DNA from 4 places in the Jeongeupia sacculi genome. Region 2 is predicted to be linked to each of the others. Evidence: predicted binding sites of a transcription regulator. Region 2 holds the regulator's gene; each other region holds the start of a gene.
The links. The regulator sigma-54, encoded in region 2, starts transcription at its own class of promoters, with help from an activator protein. The targets are predictions, from matches to a motif close to CTGGCACGCTTCATGCTT.
Positions count from the first base shown of each region.

Region 1: glnK (P-II family nitrogen regulator) is a predicted target of sigma-54. The motif match lies at 1,778-1,795, and genes of this name have one in related genera.
Region 3: JLC71_RS01000 (flagellar hook-length control protein FliK) is a predicted target of sigma-54. The motif match lies at 1,371-1,388, and genes of this name have one in related genera.
Region 4: JLC71_RS08150 (TauD/TfdA dioxygenase family protein) is a predicted target of sigma-54. The motif match lies at 2,291-2,308, and genes of this name have one in related genera.

Region 1 covers NZ_AP024094.1:2,801,276-2,804,990, reverse strand. Annotated here, with positions in the region: gene amt (ammonium transporter) at 1-1,372, opposite strand, end outside; gene glnK (P-II family nitrogen regulator) at 1,399-1,737, opposite strand; gene JLC71_RS13430 (accessory factor UbiK family protein) at 1,988-2,248, shown strand; RNA gene rnpB (RNase P RNA component class A) at 2,474-2,955, opposite strand; gene JLC71_RS13420 (hypothetical protein) at 2,965-3,441, opposite strand; gene pyrC (dihydroorotase) at 3,441-3,715, opposite strand, start outside.
Region 2 covers NZ_AP024094.1:3,140,694-3,144,408, forward strand. Annotated here, with positions in the region: gene lptB (LPS export ABC transporter ATP-binding protein) at 1-355, shown strand, start outside; gene JLC71_RS15170 (RNA polymerase factor sigma-54) at 365-1,789, shown strand; gene hpf (ribosome hibernation-promoting factor, HPF/YfiA family) at 1,817-2,143, shown strand; gene JLC71_RS15180 (PTS sugar transporter subunit IIA) at 2,257-2,724, shown strand; gene hprK (HPr(Ser) kinase/phosphatase) at 2,939-3,715, shown strand, end outside.
Region 3 covers NZ_AP024094.1:192,477-196,191, reverse strand. Annotated here, with positions in the region: gene JLC71_RS01005 (flagellar basal body-associated FliL family protein) at 1-132, opposite strand, end outside; gene JLC71_RS01000 (flagellar hook-length control protein FliK) at 272-1,333, opposite strand; gene flhB (flagellar biosynthesis protein FlhB) at 1,453-2,589, shown strand; gene flhA (flagellar biosynthesis protein FlhA) at 2,664-3,715, shown strand, end outside.
Region 4 covers NZ_AP024094.1:1,721,544-1,725,258, forward strand. Annotated here, with positions in the region: gene JLC71_RS08140 (ABC transporter substrate-binding protein) at 1-431, opposite strand, end outside; gene JLC71_RS08145 (porin family protein) at 481-1,911, opposite strand; gene JLC71_RS08150 (TauD/TfdA dioxygenase family protein) at 2,346-3,302, shown strand; gene JLC71_RS08155 (TauD/TfdA dioxygenase family protein) at 3,334-3,715, shown strand, end outside.

The sequences.
Region 1 (3,715 bases), 340 kb from region 2:
CCATTACCAGACCACCGCCAACACCGACCAGACCGGCCGCCGGGGTGATCACCACCAGACCGGCAACGGCACCCGACGCGGCACCCAGCAACGATGGCTTGCCCTTGAGCAGCCATTCGGCGAACAACCACGACAGCACGGCGGCAGCGGTAGCGGCCCAGGTGTTGACGAAGGCCAGTGCGGCGGTGCCATTGGCTTCGAGTGCCGAGCCGGCGTTGAAGCCGAACCAGCCGAACCACAGCAGCGAGGCGCCGATCATCGTCATCGTCAGGCTGTGTGGCGCCATGGCTTCGCGGCCGAAACCGACCCGCTTGCCGACCATGAAGGCACCGACCAGACCGGCGACGGCGGCGTTGATATGCACGACGGTGCCGCCGGCAAAATCAAGATCACCCTTCTGGAACAGGAAGCCCGCGGTCGCATTGGCGGCATCGGCGGCGGCTTGCGAGGTATAGGCATCCGGGCCGGCCCAGTACCAGACCATGTGCGCCATCGGCAGATAGGAGAAGGTGAACCACAGCACCATGAACACCAGAATGGCCGAGAACTTGGCGCGCTCGGCGAAGGAGCCGACGATCAGGCCGCAGGTGATGCACGCAAACGCGCCCTGGAACACGACATAGATCAGCTCGGAAACGCCGACGCCCTTGCTGAAGGTGGCCGCGATCGAATCCGGCGTCACGCCGTTAAGGAAGAGCTTGGATAGGCCGCCGAAGAAGGCATTGCCTTCGGTGAACGCCACCGAGTAGCCGTAGATCACCCACAGCACCGCGATCAGCGAGAACACCACGAACACCTGCACCAGCACCGACAGCATGTTCTTGCTGCGCACCAGGCCGCCGTAGAACAGCGCCAGACCCGGCACCGACATCAGGATCACCATGCTGGCGGCGACGATCAACCAGGCGTTGTCGCCCTTGTTGACCGTCATCGTCGCAGCGGCCGGTGCGGCGGCGGCGCTATCGACGGCGGCTGCCGCTGGCACGGCCACGCTGATTTCAACCCGGCGGGCCTCGTTGGCATCGCCGCCGCCCTCGGTCACTGCCGGCTTTTCCAGGCTGATCTGCGCTTCGACCAGACCCCCCTTGAGCAGCAGAGCCTTGACCGCGATAGCACGCTGCTTGGCGATCTCGGCGTTCACCGCCGCGTCGCCGCTGGCGTCATGGAAACCGGCGATGCTGAGCACCACCTTGCCGTCCGCCTTGGCGAAGTCGATCAGCGGCTGCGCCAGCGCGGCGGCATCGGCGGGCAGCTCGGCCTTGCCGGTATCAAAGTAGAGTTTGGCGGCCGCCGGGGCATCCGCCGCGAGCGTGACGCCAGCGAGCATCAGCCCGCACAGCAGGGTCACGAATCTTGCAAGCCAGGTTTTCATGGGTCTCTCCTTCCTGATTTTTTGCTTTAGACGGCGGCTTCGCCGGTTTCGCCGGTGCGGATACGCACGACATGCTGCAGATCGAAGACAAAAATCTTGCCGTCGCCGATCTTGCCGGTATTGGCGGCCTTTTCGATCGCTTCCAGCGTCGCGTCGAGCTGGTCGTCGGCGATGGCGACTTCAAGCTTGACCTTGGGCAGGAAGTCGACGATGTACTCGGCGCCGCGATAGAGCTCGGTATGGCCCTTTTGGCGGCCAAAACCCTTCACTTCGGTAACCGTGAGGCCTTGTACGCCGATCGCGGACAGGGCTTCACGCACTTCATCGAGCTTGAACGGCTTGATGATGGCAGTGACGAATTTCATGGGGGACTCCCTTGGAAACAGGACGGTGACGTAGGAGGTCTAGCAGAAAGCATGCCAATCACCGGATAACACGATGATCGGGCGCAAAAGGCCGGGAGCACTGTTGCAAACGCACCGACACGGCGCAGCAAAGCGACGTTGCACCAGCCCGGCGCACCGTGGCGGTGCCGAGGAAAGCGGCAACTTCGCCGCCCCGGACGGGTCTACCTATCTGCTAGACTGCAAGCCTGAATCCACACGGGAGAACGCCATGCTGAAAGAAAAATTCTTTGACGATATCGCCAACAAGATTTCCGAAGCCATCGCCGCCAGCCCGGCCAAGGACGTAGAGAAAAACGTGCGCGCGATGATGTCGAGCGCCTTCACCCGCATGGACCTGGTGACCCGCGAGGAGTTCGAGATCCAGCAGGACGTGCTGGCACGCACGCGCGAGAAGCTGACCCAGCTTGAGGCGCGGGTGAATGCGCTGGAAGAAAAGCTGCTGGCCGGCAATCCCCAAGACGCCCTCTGAGGCACGGCCAGTAAAATCCTGCTGGCTGCGTTGTGCTCGCTTGCCGTACCTGTTTGTACTGTCTGCGCTTCGCACGCCTTGCCAGCACCGCTGCGCTGGAATTTCCCGGCCGTGCTGTGCCGACTTAGTGAATTGGATGGTTCGGACCCGGTTTGCCCGACGCACCCCGTCCGTTCAGGACGAAAAAAAGCCGAGGTTTTCACCTCGGCTTTTTTATTGCGATCAGTGCGAAGCCGGCCTGTAAGCCGGGTTCTGTTCGCACGGCGAACCGTGCGTGACCGCCATTCCTCTAGGCGCAGCGTTACCACTACGCTCAAGCAACCTACCCGCAGACTCGACGGGCCGTCTCAACGCCTGCTGCTTGGTCTTGCTCCGGATGGGGTTTACCCTGCCGGCGACTGTTACCAGCGCCGCGGTGCGCTCTTACCGACCCCTTGCGGGGCTTCCCTGACGGGAACACCTTTTCACCCTTACCTGTGCCCGGTCCGGCACGCTTCAATCGCACCCTTAACCCGGCCCATTCCACTTGCAAGCAAGCGAAACGGGGTGGACATCGCTTGCGCTCGGTCCACGCCATCGGCGGTTCAGCTCTCTGTTGCACTTTCCGTCGCCTCACGGCGCCCGGCCGTTAGCCGGCATCCTGCCCTGCGGAGCCCGGACTTTCCTCCCCCCCGATGACTCGGAGCGGCGGCGATCCGGCCGGCTTCGCGGGGCCATTATCCCGCGTCCAGTACCTCGCCGGCAAATGGCAATCCACTGGCTTCGGACAAAGCCCGTGCCAACGCCAGTTGCCGAACCCGTCCGGCGCGGGTTGCACGGCGGTGTGCGAAGGCGAAACGTTGGTCGCCATCGCCCTCGATCAGCACCCACAAGGTATCCGGGCCGGCGAGATTGGGATCGGTTTCGAGCACGATCTGCCGGAAAGCCGACACCGGCTGGCGACGGGTATACACCGGGAGCACGCCAAGCAGCATGGTTCGGCGCACGAACTCGCTACCGGTAAAACGGCGTTCGCTCGGCAGCGCCCAGAATCCCACCGCCAACGCCAGCATGCTGTACCAGAACAGACCGAAGAAGGCGCGCTCGAAATGCTCGGGCGCGATCAGCGGCTGGCCCCACCAGCCGGCAAAGGCCAGTACCGCGCCCGCTACCCACCAGCCCGGGCGGGCAATGTCGCGCGCAACGAAGACCATCAACCGGCCTGCCCGTCGCGCAGACGCCAAGACAGCGTTTCACCGGCGCGCAACGGCACCACGTCGTGTTCGCCAAATGGATAGCTCGCCGGCACGGTCCAGTCTTCCTTGACCAAGGTTACGGTGCCGGTATTGCGTGGCAGCTTGTAGAAATCCGGGCCGTTGAAGCTGGCGAAGGCTTCGAGCGCATCGAGGCGACCAACCGACTCGAACGCTTCGGCGTAAAACGCCAGCGCCGCGTGCGCCGAGTAAATGCCGGCGCAACCGCAGGCCG
Region 2 (3,715 bases):
TCTGCATATCTCGCATCTGCGTGAAAACAATGCCATGAGCCTCTCCGGCGGCGAGCGCCGTCGTGCCGAGATTGCCCGTGCACTGGCGGCGAGCCCGCGCTTCATCCTGCTGGACGAGCCGTTCGCCGGCGTCGACCCGATCGCGGTGATGGACATCCAGCGCATCATTCGCTTCCTCAAGGAACGCGGTATCGGAGTCCTGATTACCGACCACAATGTGCGCGAAACGCTGGGGATCTGCGATCGTGCGTACATCATCTCCGAAGGCTCGGTGATGGCCTCGGGCTTGCCGAGCGAAATCATCGCCGATGAACAGGTACGCAGGGTTTATCTCGGTGAACATTTCCGGATGTAAGGCGGGCGCATGAAGCAATCGCTGCAACTTCGCCTTTCGCAACAGCTCAATCTGACGCCGCAGCTGCAGCAGTCGATCAAGCTGCTGCAGTTGTCGACGCTTGATTTCCAACAGGAGGTCGAGCGCTTCCTGGCCGAAAACCCGCTGCTTGAGCGCGGCGAAGACAATCACGCCTCAAGCGAAGGCGAAGGTAGTGCCGAAGCGCCGACCGAGAACAGCAGCAGCGACGATGCGCCGGCGAGCGAGTCGGCGTTCGACAACGACGACTGGGGCTGGGAAGGCAGTGGCGGCGGCGCGCGTGGCAGCGGTGATGACGACGATGATTTCGACCCCGCCAGCAACATCGCCCGCGAGCTGACCCTGCGCGAGCATCTGCTGGCGCAAGCCGGGCTGCTGCCGATTCCGTTGCGGGATCGCGCCGCGCTGACCTGGTTGATCGACGCGCTCGACGACGACGGCTTTCTGACCCAGCCGCTTGAGGAAATCCTCGCGCTGTTGCCGGCGGAACTTGCCGGCGAGTTCGAGTTCGAATCCGATGACCTTGCGATTGCCCTGGCGCGGCTCAAGCAGCTCGAACCGCTGGGCGTCGGCGCGAAAGATATGGCCGAGTCGCTGGCTTTGCAACTGGCGGTCTTGCCACTCTCTGACGCACGTCAACTTGCGTTGGGGATTGTGCGGGACAGCCTCGATTTGCTCGCGGCACGGGACTACACTAGGTTGAAACGTCGCCTGAAATGCGATGAAACGGAGCTGAAGGCAGCGCAAGCGCTGATCGTCAGCCTGAATCCGCGGCCAGGCGCGCAATGGAGCGACGAATCGTCGCATTATGTTGTCGCTGATGTACTGGTCAGCAAGCTCAAGGGGCAGTGGCGAGTGCGCTTGAACGACGCGGCCAGACCCAAGCTCAGGGTCAATCGGATGTACGCCGATATCCTGCAACGCAGTGATGGCGGTTCGATGGCCCGCGAGTTGCAGGAAGCCAAATGGCTGGTCAAGAGTGTCCAGCAGCGTTTCGACACCATCCTGCGCGTCGGTCAGGCGATCGTTGATAAGCAAAGCGCGTTCTTTGAACATGGTGAAATCGCGATGCGGCCCTTGGTGCTGCGCGATATTGCCTCCGAGCTTGATCTGCACGAATCCACCGTTTCGCGGGTGACCACCCAGAAGTACATGCTCACGCCGCGCGGAATTTTCGAGTACAAGTATTTCTTCGGCAGCCATGTCGAAACCGAAGCCGGCGGGGAAGCTTCCGCTACTGCGATCAAGGCGCAGATTCGCCAGCTGATCCAGCAAGAGGACAAGCAAAAGCCTTTATCGGATAGTGCCATCGCTGATGCGTTGGCGGGGCAAGGGGTCGTGGTTGCGCGACGAACCGTTGCCAAGTACAGGGAGGCGATGCAAATCTCTCCCGTCAATCTGCGCAAATGCCTGTAACGGCGATTTACCTGAAGGAGAAGACCTATGAACCTCAATATCAGCGGCCATCACCTCGAAGTGACTCCGGCGATTCGTGATTACATCACGAGTAAACTCGACCGAATCACACGCCATTTTGACGCGGTGATCGAAGTGGGCGTCGTCCTGTCGGTCGAACGCCTGCAGCAGAAAATTGAGGCAACCGTGCATGTGCCGGGTAAGGCGATCCACGTGGAGGCAATTGACGAAGACATGTATGCCGCGATCGACGCGCTGGCCGACAAGCTTGACCGGCAGGTCGTCAAGCACAAGGAAAAACGGAATGATCACGATGGCGAGAGCATCCGCCGTCAGGTCGTAGCGGAGGAGTAAGTGTCCTTTTCCTGCCAACGGGAACCCGATAAACGGGTTCCCGTTTTTATTTATGCGCCGGCTGACGATACAATGATGCGCTTCGACGTTCCTCCTGCTCATGGATTCTCGCAATGAGCCTGATTTCCAAAATTCTGCCGACGCAAAATGTCTTTCTCGACATGGACGTTGGCAGCAAAAAGCGCGTATTTGAACAAGTCGGCATTCTGTTCGAAAACAGTCACGGCATTGCCCGTAGTGTGATTTTCGATAGCCTGTTCGCGCGTGAAAAGCTCGGCTCGACCGGCCTCGGTCAGGGCGTGGCGATTCCTCACGGCCGGATCAAGGGCCTGAAGGAAGCCACGGGCGCTTTCGTGCGCCTGAAGGAAGCGATTCCCTACGATGCACCCGATGGCAAGCCGGTATCGCTGCTTTTCGTGTTGCTGGTGCCGGCCAACGCTACCGATTTACACCTGCAGATTCTGTCTGAGTTGGCTCAGCTTTTTTCGGACAAATCGGTGCGTGAGCAACTGGCGACGTTCGACGAGCCCGGTCAGGCGTACAAGCTGATTTCCACCTGGGAGCCGTACGCGGGCTTCTGAGATACTGCTCACGATCTTGCTGCGCAGCCCTGATCGGGCTTCGAGTGCTGCTCGAAACCCTCATGTACTTTATACATTCCGGTTTCTGCACTGCGCGTCACCCCGCTGGCGACAGATCGTGAACAGGTTCTAAGCAGCGCCGCTCCCGGGTAAGCTCAAGGGGTGGTGCGTGTTGCCCCGCCCTTGTCTTTGACTTCACAGCCCATGAGCGACCATGCCGCAGATCACGACCAGGCAACTCTTCATTGATAATGCCGAGAAGCTGCGGCTGACCTGGGTTGCCGGCCAGTCCGGCGCCAACAATCTGCTCACGAATGATTCTGCCGAGCAGAAGCCCATTCTGGCGCTGGTTGGCCACCTGAACTTCATTCACCCGAACCGGATTCAGGTGCTCGGCATTGCCGAGACCAAGTACTTTCTCGACCTCTCGCCCGAGGCGCAGCGTGAGTCGGTCGACCTGCTGTTTGCCAGCGAAATGGCGGCAATGATCATTGCCAACGGCCAGCCTGTTCCCGATGCCTTGCGCGAGGGCGCCGAGCGTCATCACGTACCGCTGTTGACCAGTCCTGAACAATCGCCCTATCTGATGGATGTGCTGCGCTACTATCTGGCCAAGGCGCTGGCGGTATCGACCCATCTGCATGGCGTGTTCCTCGATGTACTCGAAGTCGGCGTGCTGCTGACCGGTGAATCGTCGATGGGTAAGAGCGAGCTGGCGCTGGAGTTGATTTCGCGCGGCCACGGTCTCGTTGCCGACGATGTGGTCGAGGTGTATCGCACCAATCCCGAAACGCTCGAAGGCCGCTGCCCGCCGATGTTGCGTGATTTCCTTGAGGTGCGCGGGATCGGCGTGCTGAATATCCGCACCATTTTCGGCGAAACCGCCGTGCGGCCGAAAAAGACGCTGAAGCTCATCATTCATCTGGCCAAGGCCGGCGGAGATACGCTGGCACCGATTGACCGTTTGCAAATGCAGGCGGCGACGCAAGAA
Region 3 (3,715 bases), 450 kb from region 2:
GCCGTGATCGGCCGAGCGCGTCAGCATGAACGCCGCCGCACCGGCGATCGCCAGCAGCAGCACCGCGACGACGATCACGATGATGATGATCAGTTTCTTACTGCCTTTCGGCGCCGCTTGGGCTTCGGCCATGAATTTCACCTGACTGCACGACGATAAATCGATTCGAAGCAGCTCGAATCGAACGGCTCCGGCGATACCGGAGCCTCAAGATAGGTCGGCGAGTATAGCAAAGATTAATAGTTAATTATAAACAAGCGCTTGCGCGCAATCAGGCATAGAAGCTCAGTCCGCCACCGCCAACGGGCAGGCGCAGCGTACCCAGGTCAACCCGCAAATCGGTGGGCTGATCTGTACTCTGGCTTGCCATGCCACGCTGCGCCGGGCCGGAATCGTGGCCAGTCTGCGCTTGCTGCTGCGTGTGTTGGTTCAGCGTGTCGCTGGCCACCTGAACGTTGACGAGCTGGATGCCCTGATCGGCCAGCAAGGCGGTCAAGCGGGGGGTGGCGGCGGCGAGCGCTTCGCGCACCGCGGCATGCTGACTGGCAAAAACGATACTGGCCTGGTCCTGCGCCAGCGTCAGCTGCACGTCCATCGGCCCAAGGTTGGGCGGATTGAGTTGCATTTCCAGCTTCTGTTCCTGCTTGCCGATCATCATGGCCACACGTTGCGCCACGGCGTCGCCCCAGCGCGGCTCGCCCACATGCGGCACGACGTTGTGTGTCGCCACCGGCTTGGTCGGCGCGGCGGCCTCGTCCACGCTGCGTAGCGGCGAGGCACCGAGCGGGGCCGCGCTCAACAGGTCGATGCCGCGCGGCTCGGCCGTCTCGGCATCGCCAGCGGCAAATCCGGCCGGCAAGGCTTTGCCGCCCACGGCAAGTTCGTCTATCGCGCTGGCGGCTGAATCGCTCCCGGCTGTTGATGCCACCGTACTCAAAGCGGGTGTCGTAGGCTGCTCGCCTTGAACCGGGCTCTGCACGGCCTGCGAAATCATCGCCGGCGTCACCGCCGCAGCCAGCGCATCAACACCGCCATCCGGCAGGTGTTCGCTGGAAACGGCCTCTTCTTGCGGCAGCGGCTGCGCCACTACCTGCGCCATCGATTGCAGCAACGCCAGCCACGGCGTCGCGGCGTCGCCGGGTTCGGGGGCATCGTCCTTGCGGCTCTGATCGGCCGAAGCGGCATCCTTGCCCGCCGGCACCGGCTGCCGTGCGGCGACCTCGCGGGCCAGCGTACTGCCAAAATCGTCGCCTTGCCCGGCATCGCGCGACGAGCTGGATTTGGGGGCAACGGAAGCGGCGGGAGCAGACAGCGTGACGACAGGACTAGCCATGTAAAACTCGCGAGCAGGGCAAGAGGAACCCTCTTAGAAGCAAAAGCAATGCCAAGCGCCACACTATCGATAAAGCCTGCTGGCCGTAGCGCCCCGCAACGCGGTAACGTAGCGCAATCATGGCTGAAGATTCCGACCTCGAACGCACCGAACCACCCTCGCTCAAGCGGCTCGAAGACGCGCGCAAAAAGGGCCAGATTGCCCGCTCGCAAGAGTTGACGTCGTTCAGCGTGCTGATGACCGGCATGCTGGCGCTCTCGATAACCGGCCCGGCACTGCTGAACGCGCTCAAACAGGTGATGCGCGGTGAATTCATGTTTACCCGGGCGGTGCTCGCCGAGCCGATGCAGATGTACCTGCACCTCATCAAGGCCTGCGAAGCCATGCTCTGGGCCTGCCTGCCGGTGTTTGCCGCCTGCGCGGTCGCGGCGATCCTCGCGCCGATGCTGATGGGCGGCTGGCTGTTTTCGACCGAGGCGCTGGGGCCCAACTTTGGTCGACTGAATCCCGCCAGCGGCATCAAACGCATGCTGTCGGTGCGCAGCATCGTCGAAATGGTCAAAGCCATCCTCAAATCCGGTCTGATCGGTGGTGTCGCCGCCTTGGTGCTGTGGAACGAACGCGGCGACTTCGTTCAGCTGGTCGCCATGCCGCCCGACAACGGCCTGGCCTATCTGTGGGGGATGGCAAAGTTCACGCTGTTCGCGGTGGTCGGCGCGATGGCGCTCATCGTCATCATCGACGTCCCCTACCAGCTGTGGGAGTACTACAAGAACCTGCGTATGACCAAGGAGGAAGTACGCCAGGAAATGAAGGAATCGGAGGGCGATCCGCAACTGAAAGGGCGGATTCGCCAGCTGCAGCGCGAGGCGGCACGCAAACGGATGATGTCGGCGATTCCAAAGGCCGATGTCATCGTCACCAACCCGACCCACTACGCGGTGGCATTGCAATACACCGAATCGATGCGCGCGCCGGTGGTGATCGCCAAGGGCTCCTTCCTGCTGGCCGAGCGCATCATCGAACTCGGCAAGCAGCACAAGGTCACCGTGGTTCGTACGCCGCCGCTCGCCCGTGCGCTCTACCACCACGCGGAGCTCGGCGAGGAAATCCCCGCCGCGTTGTATACTGCTGCCGCCGAAGTGCTGGCCTACATTTATCAGCTCAGGCACTGGCAACGTTACGGCGGCAGCGAACCGACGTTGAACGATGCGTTGCCGGTTCCGAAAGACCTCGACCCCGAAGCCGCCCCCTGATGGCGGCCCCAATGTGATTCTGGCGTGTGCGCAACTTTAATCTGACGCGACTGGCCGGCCCGGCGCTGGTGTTCATGGTGCTCGGCATGATGATTCTGCCGCTGCCCGCGCTCGCGCTCGACTTCTTCTTTACCTTCAATATCGCCATTTCGATCATCGTGTTGATGGTCAGCCTGTACACGCGCGAACCGCTGGAATTCTCGGCCTTCCCGACCGTGCTACTGGTCACGACGCTATTGCGGCTAAGCCTCAACGTCGCCTCGACCAAGCTCGTGCTCACCGAAGGTCACACCGGCGCCGGCGCGGCCGGTCAGGTGATCGAGGCCTTCGGCCATGTGCTGATCGGCGGCAACCTCACCGTCGGCATCATCGCCTTCGTCATCCTCACCATCATCAACTTCGTCGTCATCACCAAGGGTGCCGGCCGGATCGCCGAAGTGTCGGCACGCTTCACCCTGGATGCGATGCCCGGCAAGCAGATGGCGATCGACGCCGACCTCAACGCCGGCCTGATCGGCGAAGAGGATGCACGCAAGCGCCGGTCGGCCATCTCGCAGGAAGCCAACTTCTTCGGCTCGATGGACGGTGCCAGCAAGTTCGTTCGCGGTGATGCCATCGCCGGCATTCTGGTGATGGTGATCAATATGATCGGCGGGCTGATCATCGGCACGGTGCAGCACGACCTGCCCTTCGCCGAGGCCGCCCGCACCTACACGATGCTGACCATCGGTGACGGCCTGGTTGCGCAGATTCCATCGCTGATCATCTCGGTCGCCGCCGGTATTGTCGTATCGCGCGTCGGCACCGAGCAGGATCTGTCCGAACAGCTGCTGGGTCAGCTCTTCGCCAATTCGCAAGTGCTCTACACCACCGCTGCGGTGATCGGCGTCCTCGGCATCATTCCGGGCATGCCGCATCTGGCCTTCCTGCTGATCGCCGCCATGGCCGCCGGCCTCGCCTGGTGGCTGGACAACCGCAGGCAGCGCACTGCGACCATCGCAGCCGACAGCGGGCTCACGCCCACCGCAGCGGCCACCACTCCGCCCCCCTTGCAGGAAGTCAGCTGGAACGATGTCCAGCCGGTTGATCCGGTCGGGCTGGAAGTCGGCTACCGGCTGATATCGCT
Region 4 (3,715 bases), 1.4 Mb from region 2:
GCCAGTTTCTTGCCTTTCAGATCCTGCAGCGATTGCACCGGCGAGCCCGATGGCACGGCGATGTAGCCGGAACCGTTGCGCGTCTGGCCGAGCAGGATTTTGGTCTTCAGCCCGCTGGCGCGGCCGACCAGCGACGCCATGTCGCCCTGAAACAGGAAATCGAGCAGCTTGTTGGCCAGCGCCTCGTTCGCCGCTGGGCCCGCGCCCTTGAAGAAATTCCATTCGACCTTGATGCCTTCCTTGCGGAACTCTTCTTCCAGCTCGCCGCGAACATTGACGATGCCGATGGGTGAGCCGCCGACGACCGGGCGATTGCCGGTACCGACCTGCGAGACGCCGATACGGATTACCTTGAGCGGTTCGGCCGCGATGACCTGGGTGCCGAGCGCCAGCGCGATCACGGCCAGCGTGGTGCGGAACAATCTTTTCATCGTGCGTACTCCTTGGGTCGAGGCCGGAACGCGATCCGGCCACAGAGGCTTAGAAACCGAACTGGAACTGGGCGAGGAAGTCGCTGTACGACTGGTTCCTGGCCTTGTCGTCGGTGTAATTGACGTTGAGCTGGAACTTGGTGGTCTGGGCGAAGAACACATTCAGGCCCAGCGTCGAGATCGTGCTTTCGTCACCCGGCCTGTCGACGTTGGGGTCGAAGCGGTCGTAGCGGAAGAAGGGCTGGTAGGACTTCGGCCACCAGTCGTCGTAGCGGCCCTGGGCGCGGAAGCCCTTCACGAACTGTTCACCGACGTTGTAGAAGAGCGTCGCGGTGTGCGAACCACTCTTCACCGCCGCCACTTTGGCGTTGGCGGCGGTGGTACCGGCGGCGACGTCATCGCGCCCCTGGATGTATTCGTAGGTGACGCCGAACGGCTCGTGGTTGTAGGTCAGGTCGACGCCGTAGCGCACCCGGTCGCCCTTGCCGACCAGGGTGCTGGTGCCCGGGACGAACAGATTGGCCTTGCCGCGATAGAACGAGCCGCCCACGGTGAGCTGACGCAGCCACGAGTTGTAATCGGACGGCACGGTGAACGCGAGCCGGCCGACCCAGTCCTTGGGGCTGTTGTTGTCCGAGGTGTTCGGGCCATTGCCGTTGACGAGGCCCAGCGCGTAACTCAGCAGCGGCGCGCGATAGTTGTAGCCGTAGTCCACGGTGGGATCGAGATCGCCACGGGCGATCAGGCCGATCTGCCGTTGTGCCAGCCCCAGCCGGGTGGTGAACTGGGCATTCAGGATGACCGGCTTCAGGTCTTCGGTCGCCGGTACTTCGAGCCCGAAGGGCAGCAGTTGCTGGCCGAACGCAAGCTCAAGCCGCGGGCTGGCCGGATCGATCGTCGGCAGCACCGAATAGCTCAGATAGGCATCGAGCAGGTTCAGGAAGCTGTTGTTGCTGGCGGTCTGCTGCGAGGCACCTGCCGAAAGCCGGTAGCCGAGGTTGCGGCCTTCGTCGTAATCCTTATATAGATTGCCGGAGAAGGCGAGGATGGCCGTCGGCACGTCGAAACTGGAGTTGCGGTCGTTGACGACACCGGCCGGCGTGCTCGAGGCGGCGCTGGTGTCTTGCGTCGAATAGGCGGCGCGGGCCTGGATCGTGCCGCTGATGTTGAGCGCACGCGCGCTGGTGGCCGTCGCGGTATCGCGGTCACGCTGCACCTGATACTTGAAGTTCTCCAGATCGGCCTGCACGCCCTGCACGTCTTCCCGCGTTGCCGGGGCACCGACCGCATCGGCCACGGCAGTTGCAGCCGGTGCCGCCGGTGAGGCGGCCTTCTGGTCGAGCTGCTGCTGCAAGGCATCGACCGCTTTCTTCAGCGCGGCGATCTGCTTTTGCAGTTCTTCGTTGCTCGGTGCGGCCGCATGGCCGACGCTGGCCAGCGCCAGCAAGCCGGCTCCCAGCCAGGCTTTGTGCTGTTGCATGAATCATCTCCCTTATAGATTGGCCTTCAAGGCCGGGACGACGTCGCTGCCGCAGGATCTGCGGCAGGCGGGTGTCCTCGTTGTTGGCGTATACGCCGCAGCGGCATTCCTCACCGCTTGCGAATTCTTATAAGCAGATTGCATGCCAACATGTTTTTATTAGATTCATCAGGAATAAAGCGGGCGGCCTGCGGGCGGAACAACGGCACGCGCAGCAGGATGCTGCGATTGCAGCGGCAGGGCGTCCGGACGGCACAGGGTTCGTTGCACTGCACCAAATCCAGCAGAGTGCTGGGCTTGCTGCTGCATTTGCAGCAGCCCCCGGCTCCCGGCCCTACCCGGCCGGTCACGAGGGCGCGGTTTTGCTGGATGACGGGGATTGGCACGCTTTCTGCTGCGGGTGGCTGACTGTCCCACCCGAACAAGGAAGCCCCATGAGCACCCCGCAACTCTCCCGCGCATTCCACGCCCGGCCCGACGCCACGGCCGGCCTGCATACGCCACAGGCCATCGAAGAAGTCCGCATCACGCCGACCGGCGCGGCGCTCGGTGCCGTGGTCGACGGGCTGGATGCCAATCGCCCGCTCAGCCCGGCGCTGGTGTTTGCACTGCAGTCGGCGCTGGACGATCACCACATCCTGATCTTCAAGCAGCAGCGGCTCGACGACGATGCCTTCCTGAGCTTCTCGACCTACTTCGGCAGCGTGTTCCGCCGGCCGCAGGATGTGCCGGTGCTGGGGTCGGAAGCGCAAGGCATTCCGCCCGATGTGGTGTTCGTTTCGAATGTCGAAACCGGCGGCTATCTCGGCAGCGGCGAACTCACGCCGCACGCCGATCACCAGTGGACGCCGCTACCGTCGGCCGGCTCGCTGCTGTATGCGCTGGAAGTCCCGGCGATCGGCGGTGATACCAGCTGGTACAACCTCAACGCCGCGTATGAAGCGCTCGACGACGCGACCAGGGCGCAGATCGACGGCTTGCAGCTGATTACCTACAACCCTTTCGTTCGCCAGATCGAGAACGCCCGGATCAAGGCCGAAGGCGGCGAGGCCGAATACCCGCCCTACCGCAGCCCGGCGCGCGAACCGCTCGGCGCCGCCTTTCCGCATCCGCTCGTGCGTACCCACCCGCGCTCGGGCAAGAAAATCCTGTTCCTGTCGACCCACACCGAAGTCGAGCTGCTGGGCATAGCCCCGGCCGAGGGCGAGGCGCTGATTGCCCGGCTGCGCGAGCACATCGTCCAGCCGCGCTTCCGTTACACCCACCGCTGGAGCGTCGGCGACATCGTCCATTGGGACAACCAGGCCACGCTGCACGCGCGCACCGCTTTTCCCGCCGCCGAGCGCCGCACGCTCAAGCGCGTCAGCCTCGCCGGCAGCCGCCCTTTCTGAAACGCATCACCGACACGTCAAGGAAGCCATCATGAGCCAGATCACCAGCCATCCCGTCGCCGGCCGCATCGGCGCTGAAATCCGTGGCGTGCAATTGTCGGGCGAGCTGTCCGCCGACGTCACCGCCGACATCAATGCCGCGCTGCTCAAGCACAAGGTCGTGTTCTTCCGCGCCCAGACGCTGGACGACGCCGGCCAGCAGGCCTTTGCCCAATTGCTGGGCGCCCCGGTCGCGCACCCGACGGTGCCGGCGGTCGACGGCACCGATTACGTGCTCGAACTCGACTCGGCCCACGGCGGCCGCGCCAACAGCTGGCACACCGACGTGACCTTCGTCGACGCCTATCCGAAGGCGTCTATCCTGCGCGCGATCAAGATCCCCGAGCACGGCGGCGATACCGTCTGGGCCAATA